Regions from separate parts of the Chelatococcus sp. CO-6 genome, predicted to be linked through region 2. Evidence: predicted binding sites of a transcription regulator. Region 2 holds the regulator's gene; each other region holds the start of a gene.

Region 1 (3,271 bases), 1.7 Mb from region 2:
CAGGCCGATCGGCTTTGATGGTAAGAGCCACACGAGCTGTTTGCACTGACTGATCCTGCGGAGGCTGCACGGCATGAAGAAGATCGAAGCGATCATCAAACCCTTCAAGCTCGACGAGGTGAAGGAGGCGCTTCAGGACGTCGGCCTGCAGGGTATCACCGTCATCGAAGCCAAGGGTTTCGGCCGCCAGAAGGGCCATACCGAGCTCTACCGCGGCGCCGAATACGTCGTCGACTTCCTGCCCAAGGTGAAGATCGAGATCGTGCTTGCCGACGAGATGGTCGACCGGGCGGTCGAGGCCATCCGCAAGGCGGCCCAGACGGGCCGGATCGGAGATGGCAAGATTTTTGTATCCACGGTCGAGGAGGTCATCCGCATCCGCACCGGCGAGACCGGCACGGACGCGATTTGATCCAACCTACGCCACCCCACGGGCCGCTGACGGCCAGTTCCACTAGAGGATGATAATGATGAAGAGCGCTAAGGACGTGCTCAAGCTGATCAAGGACGAAGACATCAAGTATGTCGACTTCCGCTTTACCGATCCGCGTGGCAAGTGGCAGCACGTCACCTTCGATGTGTCGATGATCGACGAAGAAATCTTCGCCGAAGGCACGATGTTCGACGGCTCTTCGATCGCCGGCTGGAAGGCCATCAACGAATCCGACATGCTGCTCATGCCGGACCCGGCCACCGCCACCGTCGACCCGTTCTTCTCGGCCGCGACGCTCTCCATCGTCTGCGACGTTCTCGAGCCGACCACGGGCGAGGCCTACAACCGCGACCCGCGCGGCATCGCCAAGAAGGCCGAGGCCTTCCTGCAGTCGACTGGCCTCGGTGACACCATCTACGTCGGCCCCGAAGCCGAGTTCTTCGTCTTCGACGACGTCAAGTTCATGGCCACCCCCTACAACACGGGCTTCAAGCTCGATGCGGCCGAGCTGCCGATCAACGGCGACACGGACTACGAGGGCGGCAACCTCGGCCACCGCATCCCGACCAAGGGCGGCTACTTCCCGGTCCCGCCGCTCGATGCCGGCCAGGACATGCGCGGCGAGATGCTCGCGGCCATGGCTGCCATGGGCGTCAAGGTCGAGAAGCACCACCATGAGGTGGCCTCGGCCCAGCACGAACTCGGCATGAAGTTCGACACGCTGACGCTGATGGCCGACCAGATGCAGGTCTACAAGTACTGCATCCACAACGTCGCCCAGAGCTACGGCAAGTCGGCCACCTTCATGCCGAAGCCGGTCTACGGCGACAACGGCTCGGGCATGCACGTGCACCAGTCGATCTGGAAGGGCGGCAAGCCGCTGTTCGCCGGCAACAAATATGCCGACCTCAGCCAGGAATGCCTGTGGTACATCGGCGGCATCATCAAGCACGCCAAGGCCATCAACGCCTTCACCAACCCGTCGACCAACTCCTACAAGCGTCTGGTCCCGGGCTTCGAGGCGCCGGTGCTCCTCGCCTACTCCTCGCGCAACCGCTCGGCCTCCTGCCGCATTCCGTGGACGAACTCGCCGAAGGCCAAGCGCGTCGAGGTGCGTTTCCCCGACCCGACGGCGAACCCCTACCTCGGCTTCGCGGCCCTGCTCATGGCCGGCCTCGACGGCATCCTGAACAAGATCGACCCGGGCTCGGCGATGGACAAGGATCTCTACGACCTGCCGCCGCGCGAGCTGAAGAAGATCCCGACCGTCTGCGCCAGCCTGCGCGAGGCCCTGCAGTCCCTCGACAAGGACCGCGCCTTCCTCAAGGCCGGCGGCGTGTTCAGCGACGACTTCATCGACGCCTATATCGAGCTCAAGATGCAGGACGTCATCCGCTTCGAGCACACGCCGCACCCGGTCGAGTTCGATATGTACTACTCGGTCTGATGCAGCGCGGGGGGCCCTTCCGGCCGCCCGCACCGGAATATGGCAGCCGGGGTCTTCGGGCCCCGGCTGTTTCGTTTCAGGGTCCTTCTCCACCGTGGCCTCGGTCTCGCAGGCGCCATGGCCGATGGAGAAACGTCGTCTGCGGGCGTCATCGGTTACAGTGGACCGCGGGACGTAGTGTCATCCGTCGGACATGCCCCGGCCCTAACTGTGAGCGGCTGATTTTCCATCGGGGGATCCCAGGATGACCGACGCTGAGCTGACCCGCTCCCAGGCTTACGAGGAATCAGAGAACCTCGGCCGCAACACGAGCGACAATCCCAGCATGGGCGAGATCATCGCCCAGCGCTTCAGCCGCCGCGACCTGATGCGCGGGGCGCTGGCCGTCACCGCCATTTCGGCCACCGTCTCGCCGCTGGCGCTCACCACGGCCGAGAAGGCGCGCGCCGAGACCGACGCCTCGGCCTTCCGCTTCAAGGAGCCGGCGGCGGGTGTCGACGAGCGGCACCACGTCGCCGAGGGCTATGACGCCGACATCCTCATCCGCTGGGGCGACCCCGTGCTGCCCGGCGCGTCGGCGTTCGATCCGAAGAGCCAGAGCGCCGAGGCGCAGGCCGGGCAGTTCGGCTACAACAACGACTTCCTCGGCTACATCCCCCTGCCCGACGCCGCCGACCCGTCGGCGCACGGCCTCCTCGTCGTGAACCACGAATACACCAACGAGGAGCTGATGTTCCCGGGCATCCCGCCCCAGCACACCAAGGACGTCCGTTTCAAGGACATGACGAAGGCGCTCGTCGACATCGAGATGATGGCGCACGGCGGCTCGGTCATCGAGGTCCGCAAGGTGGACGGCAAGTGGCAGGTGGTGCCGGATTCGAAATATGCGCGCCGCATCACCGCCGAGACGGAGATGGAGATCACCGGCCCCGCCGCCGGCGCCGAGCGCATGAAGACCTCCTACGATGCGGAGGGGCGCAAGGTGCGCGGCATGCTCAACAACTGCGCCGGCGGCATCACGCCCTGGGGCACCTGGCTGACGTGCGAGGAGAACTTCAACGGCTACTTCTGGGGCAAGGCCGACGGCCACCCCGAGGAGGCGGCGCTGAAGCGCTACGGCGTGCCCGGCAATTCCTACAACTGGGGCCAGCACTACGACCGCTTCGACCTCGCCAAGGAGCCGAACGAATCGAACCGCTTCGGCTGGGTGGTGGAGATCGACCCGCTCGACCCCACCTCGGTGCCGAAGAAGCGCACGGCCATGGGCCGCTTCAAGCACGAGGGCGCGGCGAACATCGTCAACAAGGACGGACGCTTCGTCGTCTACCAGGGCGACGACGAGCGCTTCGACTACGTCTACAAGTTCGTCACCGAAGGCCGGGTCGATCCGG
Region 2 (3,271 bases):
GCGGATGGCAATGGCCGAGGGCGTTGACTGCGATGCCGGCGCCGAAATCGAGGTATCGCTCGCCGCTTCGCGTCACGAGCCACGCGCCCTCGCCCTTCTCGAATTCGATGTCGGCCCGCGCATAGGTCTGCAGAAGCGGCGAAGTCACGTCTCTCGTCTCCGCGATGAGGCGCCGGCCTGCCGCCGGACGCCTCGGATTTTCCCGAAAATCAAAGTGCCGCCCGGGCAGGGGCGGCACCGTCCACAATTTTAGATGGGTCACGGAGCCTGTCAATTCAATCGCATTGATACGATCGATCAGCCGGCGCCCGATTGCTGTCATGATCTTGGGGAAAACGCAGATCGGCCGGCGCGAAGCCTTGCTCGCGCCTTCCCTCATATTGTAGTTTCCGAGCCACAGACCACGACATATCGTGTGGCCAATTCCCTATCGGCGCTACCTGCAGCAGGATGCGACGAGGCGAGAGCCTCTTTCGCGCTTCCCTTGCGCGCGCCGAGACGAGCCGGGCGGAGAGAGCGATGAGCGATCAGAGCAATACCTGGAGCGACGAGCGGGTGGAGCTGCTGCGCAAGCTCTGGACCGAGGGCCTCAGCGCCAGCCAGATCGCTGCCGAGCTCGGCGGCGTGACGCGCAATGCCGTCATCGGCAAGGTGCATCGGCTCGGCCTCTCCGGCCGCGCCAAGTCGGCGGCCCCGGCGGCATCCCGGCCACGCAAGGCGGCGCCCACACGCAGCCCGAGCCATCCCATGGCGCAGCCGTCGGGCCAGACCGTCGTGCGCGGCAACACGGCCCTCGCCGCAGCGCCGGAGCTCGAGACCGAGGCGGTGCCGCAGCAGCAGTTCCAGCCGCAGGAAGAGGTGGTCGTGCCGCTGAGCGAGCGCGTCACCATCATGGAGCTGCGGGAAGCCATGTGCCGCTGGCCGATGGGCGACCCGACGACGCCGGACTTCCGCTTCTGCGGCGCCCGCTCCCTGCTCGGCATGCCCTATTGCGCGCACCATGCGCGCATCGCCTACCAGCCGGCGGCGGACCGCCGGCGCGAGAAGAAGGTGATGCGCTCCTGAGCCTCGCAGCGGGCTTTAAGATAAACGAAAGGCCGGGGCGGCGACGCTCCGGCCTTTTTCTTTGATGGCGAGGAAGCGGACGGGCGGCCGGCACCGCCGCCCCTCACTCCGCGTGCGAAAAGGTCTCGTCGAAGGAATAGCCGGCGCCACGCACCGTGCGGATGGGATCGGGCTTGCGGGCGCGGTTGATGGCCTTGCGCAGGCGGCCGACATGCACGTCCACCGTGCGCTCGTCGATGTAGACGTCGTGGCCCCAGACGCCATCGAGCAGCTGCTCACGCGTGAACACGCGGCCGGGGCTCTGCATCAGGAACTCGAGCAGCTTGAACTCGGTGGGGCCGAGGTGCAGCTCGCGGCCGGAACGGCGCACGCGCCGGGTCTCGCGGTCGAGCTCGATGTCGCCGGCCGTGAGGAGGGTGGCCACATGGCCCGGCTTGGCGCGGCGCAGCAGCGCGCGCACGCGCGCCAGCAGCTCCGGCACCGAGAAGGGCTTGACGACATAGTCGTCCGCGCCGGTGGCGAGGCCGCGCACGCGCTCGCCCTCCTCGCCGCGGGCGGTGAGCATGATGACGGGCAGCCGCTCGGTCTCGCGCCGGGCGCGCATGCGCCGGCACAGCTCGATGCCGGATAGGCCCGGCAGCATCCAGTCGAGCAACACGAGGTCCGGGACCTGCTCGCGCAGGCGCACCTCGGCCTCGTCGCCGCGGGCGACGGCGTCGACGGTGTAGCCTTCGGCCTCGAGGTTGTAACGCAGGAGGAGTGTGAGCGGCTCTTCGTCTTCGACGATGAGGATACGAGGTCCCATCGGTCCTTCCGTTACGCGTGATCGACGCTTACTGCTGGCCGGCGACCGGCACCGTGGTGAAGCTCGACTCGTCGCTCTTCGGCCGCTCGGCGGCGAGCGGCTTGCCGGTGACGAGATAGTGGATGGTCTCGGCGACATTGGTGGTGTGGTCGCCGATGCGCTCGATGTTCTTGGCGAGGAACAGGAGATGCGTGCAGAAGCTGATGTTGCGCGGATCTTCCATCATGTAGGTCAGGAGCTCGCGGAAGATCGAGGTGTAGAGCGCGTCGATGCGGTCGTCGCGCTGCCACACGTCGAGCGCGCGGGCCGTGTCCTTCTGCGCATAGGCGTCGAGCACGTCCTTGAGCTGGGCCTGCACGAGGTCGCTCATGTGCTGCACGCCGCCGACGATCTTCTGCGGCTGCATCTCGTTGCTGATGGCGACGACGCGCTTGGCGGTGTTCTTGGCGAGGTCGCCGACGCGCTCGATGTCCCCTGCCACGCGGATGGCGGAGACGATCTCGCGCAGGTCCACCGCCATCGGCTGGCGCTTGGCGATGGTGAGCACGGCGCGCTCCTCGACGTCGTGCTGCAGGGCGTCGAGCCGCTCGTCGACGGCGATCACCGCCTGGGCGAGGGCCGCATCGCGCCGCACCAGGGCCATCGTCGCGTCGCCCAGCATCTTCTCGGCGATGCCGCCCATCTCGGCGATCTTGCTGCGCAGGGTGTCGAGCTCGACGTCGTACGAGCTGACGATATGATCGGTCATCGTCGGCAATCCTTGTTCCTGCGGCGGCCTCAGCCGAAGCGCCCGGTGATGTAGTCCTGCGTCCGCTTGTCCTGCGGGGCCGTGAAGATCTGTTCCGTCGATCCTTCCTCCACGAGCTTGCCCAGGTGGAAGAAGGCCGTGCGCTGCGAGACGCGCGCCGCCTGCTGCATCGAGTGCGTCACGATGACGATGGTGTAGTTCTCGCGCAGCTCGTCGATCAGCTCCTCGATCTTCGCGGTGGCGATGGGATCGAGCGCCGAACACGGCTCGTCCATGAGGATGACCTCGGGATTGACGGCGATGGCGCGGGCGATGCACAGGCGCTGCTGTTGCCCGCCGGAGAGGCCGGTGCCCGGCGAGGTGAGGCGGTCCTTCACCTCCTCGTAGAGGCCGGCGCGCTTGAGGCTCATGGTGACGACCTCGTCGAGGTCGGCCTTGGAACTGGTGAGCCCGTGGATGCGCGGCCCGTAGGCGACGTTCTCGTAGATCGACTTGGGGAAGGGGTTCGGCTTCTGGAACACCATGCCGACCTTCGCCCGCAGCTGCACCGGGTCGAGGCCCCGGTCGTAGATGTCGCTGCCGTCGATCTCGATGCGGCCGCTGACGCGGCAGATCGGGATCGTGTCGTTCATCCGGTTGATGCAGCGCAGGAA
Region 3 (3,271 bases), 600 kb from region 2:
CTCGAACTCCCAGGACGTGATCGTGCCCTGGCAGATCATCGAAGGGCCCGAGAGCGCCGATGCCTTCGTCGAGCGCATCGCCGCCGCGCCCATCCGGCGCGCCTACCGCACCTCGATTTCCGGCGCCATCGATTTCTCCGCCAACCTGTTCGGCGGCAGCGGCTTCACGGCCATGCGGCAGGTCATCGACATCTCCGGCGACGGGCCGAACAACCAGGGCCGGCCAGTCACCGATGCCCGGGACGAGGCCGTCGCCCGCAACATCACGATCAACGGCTTGCCGCTGCTCTACAAGCGCTCGAGCTACATGGATATCGCCGATCTCGACATCTACTACCGTGACTGCGTCATCGGCGGCCTCGGCGCCTTCGTGGTGCCCGTGCGCGAGATCGAGCAGTTCCCGGACACCATCCGCAAGAAGCTCGTCATGGAGATCGCCGGCATCGGCGAGCCCACGCCGCAGGTCGAGCGCACGGCCGCGGAAAAGAAGGCCTCCTGCCTCGTCGGCGAATGGCGCTGGAACGAACGCATGGGGAACTGAGGCATCGGGCAGGGAAGCCCTCAGCTCCGCCGGCTGAGCCAGCGGAAGCCGATGAGCGTCCCTGCCGTCGCCGCGACGCACAGCGCCAGCGCCCACCAGGTGCCGCCCCGCGTCTCGAGGAACGGCAGGTCGGCCGTGTTCATGCCGAAGATGCCGGCGACGAAGGCCGGCGGCAGGAAGAAGGTCGTGATCAGCGACAGCACGTAGAGATTGCGGTTCGCCGCCACCGCGAGGCGCGCCGAGATCTCGTCCTGCAGCAGGCGCGCCCGCTCCTGCGCCGCCGCCACGTCGTGGACCGCGGCGTCGATGCGCTCGATGAGCGGACCGCACAGGGCGACGAGCCCGAGCGGCAGGCCGCGCCCGCCCTCGTGCGAGAGCCGCTGGAACAGCGCCCGCAGCCCCGTCAGCCGGCGGTGGCAGGCGGAGAGCTCCCGCCGCAGCGGCCCGAGCGCCCGCATCTCCTCGTCGACGTGGTCGGCGAGCACCCGGTCCTCGACGCGGTCGACGGCATCGGCGAGGCGGTCGCCGGCATCCTCCAGGTGCCCCAGCACGCGGCCGACGATGGTTGCGAGAAGATCGCCGACCGCCGGGCACGGATGGCCGTGCGACACGCGCTCGTGCGCCTCGGCCACGGCGCAAAGCTTGTTGCGGCGGCCGCTGATCAGCAGGCGTTCGCCCACGATGCAGCGCAACTGGCCGAGATCGTCGCTGCGATGGTCGAATTCGAGGATGTTGTCGCTCACCACGATGCCGACGAAGGCACCGATGGCGAGCACGCGCTGGTGGTCCTCGGCGTCGAGCATCAGCCGCCTGAGCGGTTCGGGCACGGCGGACAGGCCGGCGAGCCACTGGCGGGCACGCACGTCGACGAGATCGATGTGCAGCCAGAGGAAGCCTTCCGCAGGCAGCGCCATCGCCGCCGCCGCGTGCTCATCCACGGGGCGGGCGTTTCCCTCCGCGTCGAAGACGTGGCCCCAGACGAGGCCGGGAAAGGCGGGAAAGACGTGGCGCGGCAGCGCGACGGTCAAGGCATGCACCCCGAAGAGCGGAACGGCCTTCACCCATGGCGTGCGCCCGTGACACTTGCGTGACAGCCGGGAAGAAGGACGGGCGCGGCGGCGGAAAAGGCCGATTGCGCGAAGGCCGCAGCTTTCCTAAGACCATTGCAGCGCCGCGAAAGCGGGCCTTTTTCCGGCCTCCAGCGAAAGCCGCCATGACTGAGACGACCGAGACACCCGCCGCCCCGCTCACCATCGCGCTCGTCGCCCACGACGCGAAGAAGGCGGAGATGGCCGCCTTCGCCGAGGCGCACCGCAACGAGCTCGCGGGCACGAAGCTCTATGCCACCGGCACGACCGGCGCGCGCGTCATGGAGCGCTGCCCGGAGTTCAGCGTGACGCGGCTGAAGAGCGGCCCCCTCGGCGGCGACCAGCAGATCGGCGCCCTGATCGCCGAGGGGCGCATCGACATGCTGATCTTCTTCGTCGATCCCCTGTCGCCACATCCGCACGACGTCGACGTGAAGGCCCTGATGCGCCTCGCCCTCGTCTACGACATCCCGATGGCCCTCAACCCCGCCACCGCCGCCCTGCTCCTGCCCGTCACGGCGCCGGCCTGACGGCTCACGGGCCGCGCGGTGTCGCTATAGCCCTTTCCGATTCAATTGAATCGGAAAGGGCGTCTATCTTTTTGAGAATATAGCATTTTTTTCGCCGAACCGGCATCCGCTTCGGCGGAAAATGCTCTAAGTGCCGCGCGGCTTGGCGCGCGTCGTCGGTGCGGCGCTGACCGGATCCTCCGGCCAGGGATGCTTGGGGTAGCGGCCGCGCAGGTCGGCGCGCACGGCGGCCCAGGAGCCACGCCAGAAGCCGGGCAGGTCGCGCGTGATCTGAATTGGCCGATGGGCTGGCGACAGGAGCTCGAGGATGAGCGGCACGCGCCCGCCGGCGAGCGTCGGATGCCGGTCGAGCCCGAACAGCTCCTGCACCCGAAGCGCGATGGACGGCCCCTCCTCGGCGCCGTAGTCGACCGGAATGCGCGACCCGGTCGGCGCCTCAAAATGGGTCGGCGCCTCGGCATCGAGCCGGCGCATCAGCTCCCACGGCACGAGGCTGCGCAGCGCCGCGTCGAGATGGCCGGCGTCGATCCCGGCAAGGCCGGTCACGCCGACGATGTGGGGGGCGAGCCAGTCCTCGACGTTTCGCGCCAGGGCCTCGTCCGTGAGATCGGGCCAGGGCTCGCCCTCGGCCCGGCGCAGGAAGGCGACCCGCCCGCGCAGCTGCTGCTGGCCCTTCGTCCAGGGCAGGCCATCGGTGCCGACGGCCGCGACGCCACGCGCCAGTACCGCGGCGGAGGCCTCGTCCGCCGGAACGGCGAGCGGCTGCTGCGCGAGGACGAGGGCGCCGAGGCGGCGCAGCTTGCGGGCGCGCAGGGCCCGGGCCGCCCGGTCGAACACCACCTCTTCCACATTCTCGATGTGATGGCCGGCGACGGCCTCGATGCCGGCCGGCGTGATCGGCGCGGCGAGCACGATGCGGGCGCTCGCGCCGCCGCCGGCGATCTCGGCGACGGCAAGGAAGGGTTCGCGCGCCAGCCGGTCGGCAGGTTCGACGAAGGCGCCGCGTCCGTTGGCCAGGAGGAACTCGCCCGCCTTGCCGCGCGCGCGGGCGATGCGGTCCGGATAGACGAGCGCGACGAGGGCGCCGGGCTCGTCGTCCGCCACCTCGGCCG

Evidence for each region. The regulator PhoB, encoded in region 2, activates phosphate uptake and scavenging genes when phosphate is short. The targets are predictions, from matches to a motif close to TGTCATNNANCTGTCAT.
Region 1: the regulator PhoB is predicted to act here: its motif matches at 2,059-2,075, upstream of AL346_RS17465 (PhoX family phosphatase).
Region 3: the regulator PhoB is predicted to act here: its motif matches at 1,618-1,634, upstream of AL346_RS06530 (CorA family divalent cation transporter).

Annotation. Positions count from the first base shown of each region.
Region 1 covers NZ_CP012398.1:3,724,447-3,727,717, reverse strand. The annotation lists gene AL346_RS17475 (P-II family nitrogen regulator) at 74-412, shown strand; gene glnA (type I glutamate--ammonia ligase) at 471-1,880, shown strand; gene AL346_RS17465 (PhoX family phosphatase) at 2,125-3,271, shown strand, end outside.
Region 2 covers NZ_CP012398.1:1,978,020-1,981,290, reverse strand. The annotation lists gene AL346_RS09305 (aspartate aminotransferase family protein) at 1-148, opposite strand, end outside; gene AL346_RS09300 (GcrA family cell cycle regulator) at 520-1,065, shown strand; gene phoB (phosphate regulon transcriptional regulator PhoB) at 1,169-1,870, opposite strand; gene phoU (phosphate signaling complex protein PhoU) at 1,899-2,618, opposite strand; gene pstB (phosphate ABC transporter ATP-binding protein PstB) at 2,648-3,271, opposite strand, start outside.
Region 3 covers NZ_CP012398.1:1,378,564-1,381,834, forward strand. The annotation lists gene AL346_RS06525 (DUF1194 domain-containing protein) at 1-541, shown strand, start outside; gene AL346_RS06530 (CorA family divalent cation transporter) at 562-1,569, opposite strand; gene AL346_RS06535 (methylglyoxal synthase) at 1,755-2,159, shown strand; gene hrpB (ATP-dependent helicase HrpB) at 2,286-3,271, opposite strand, start outside.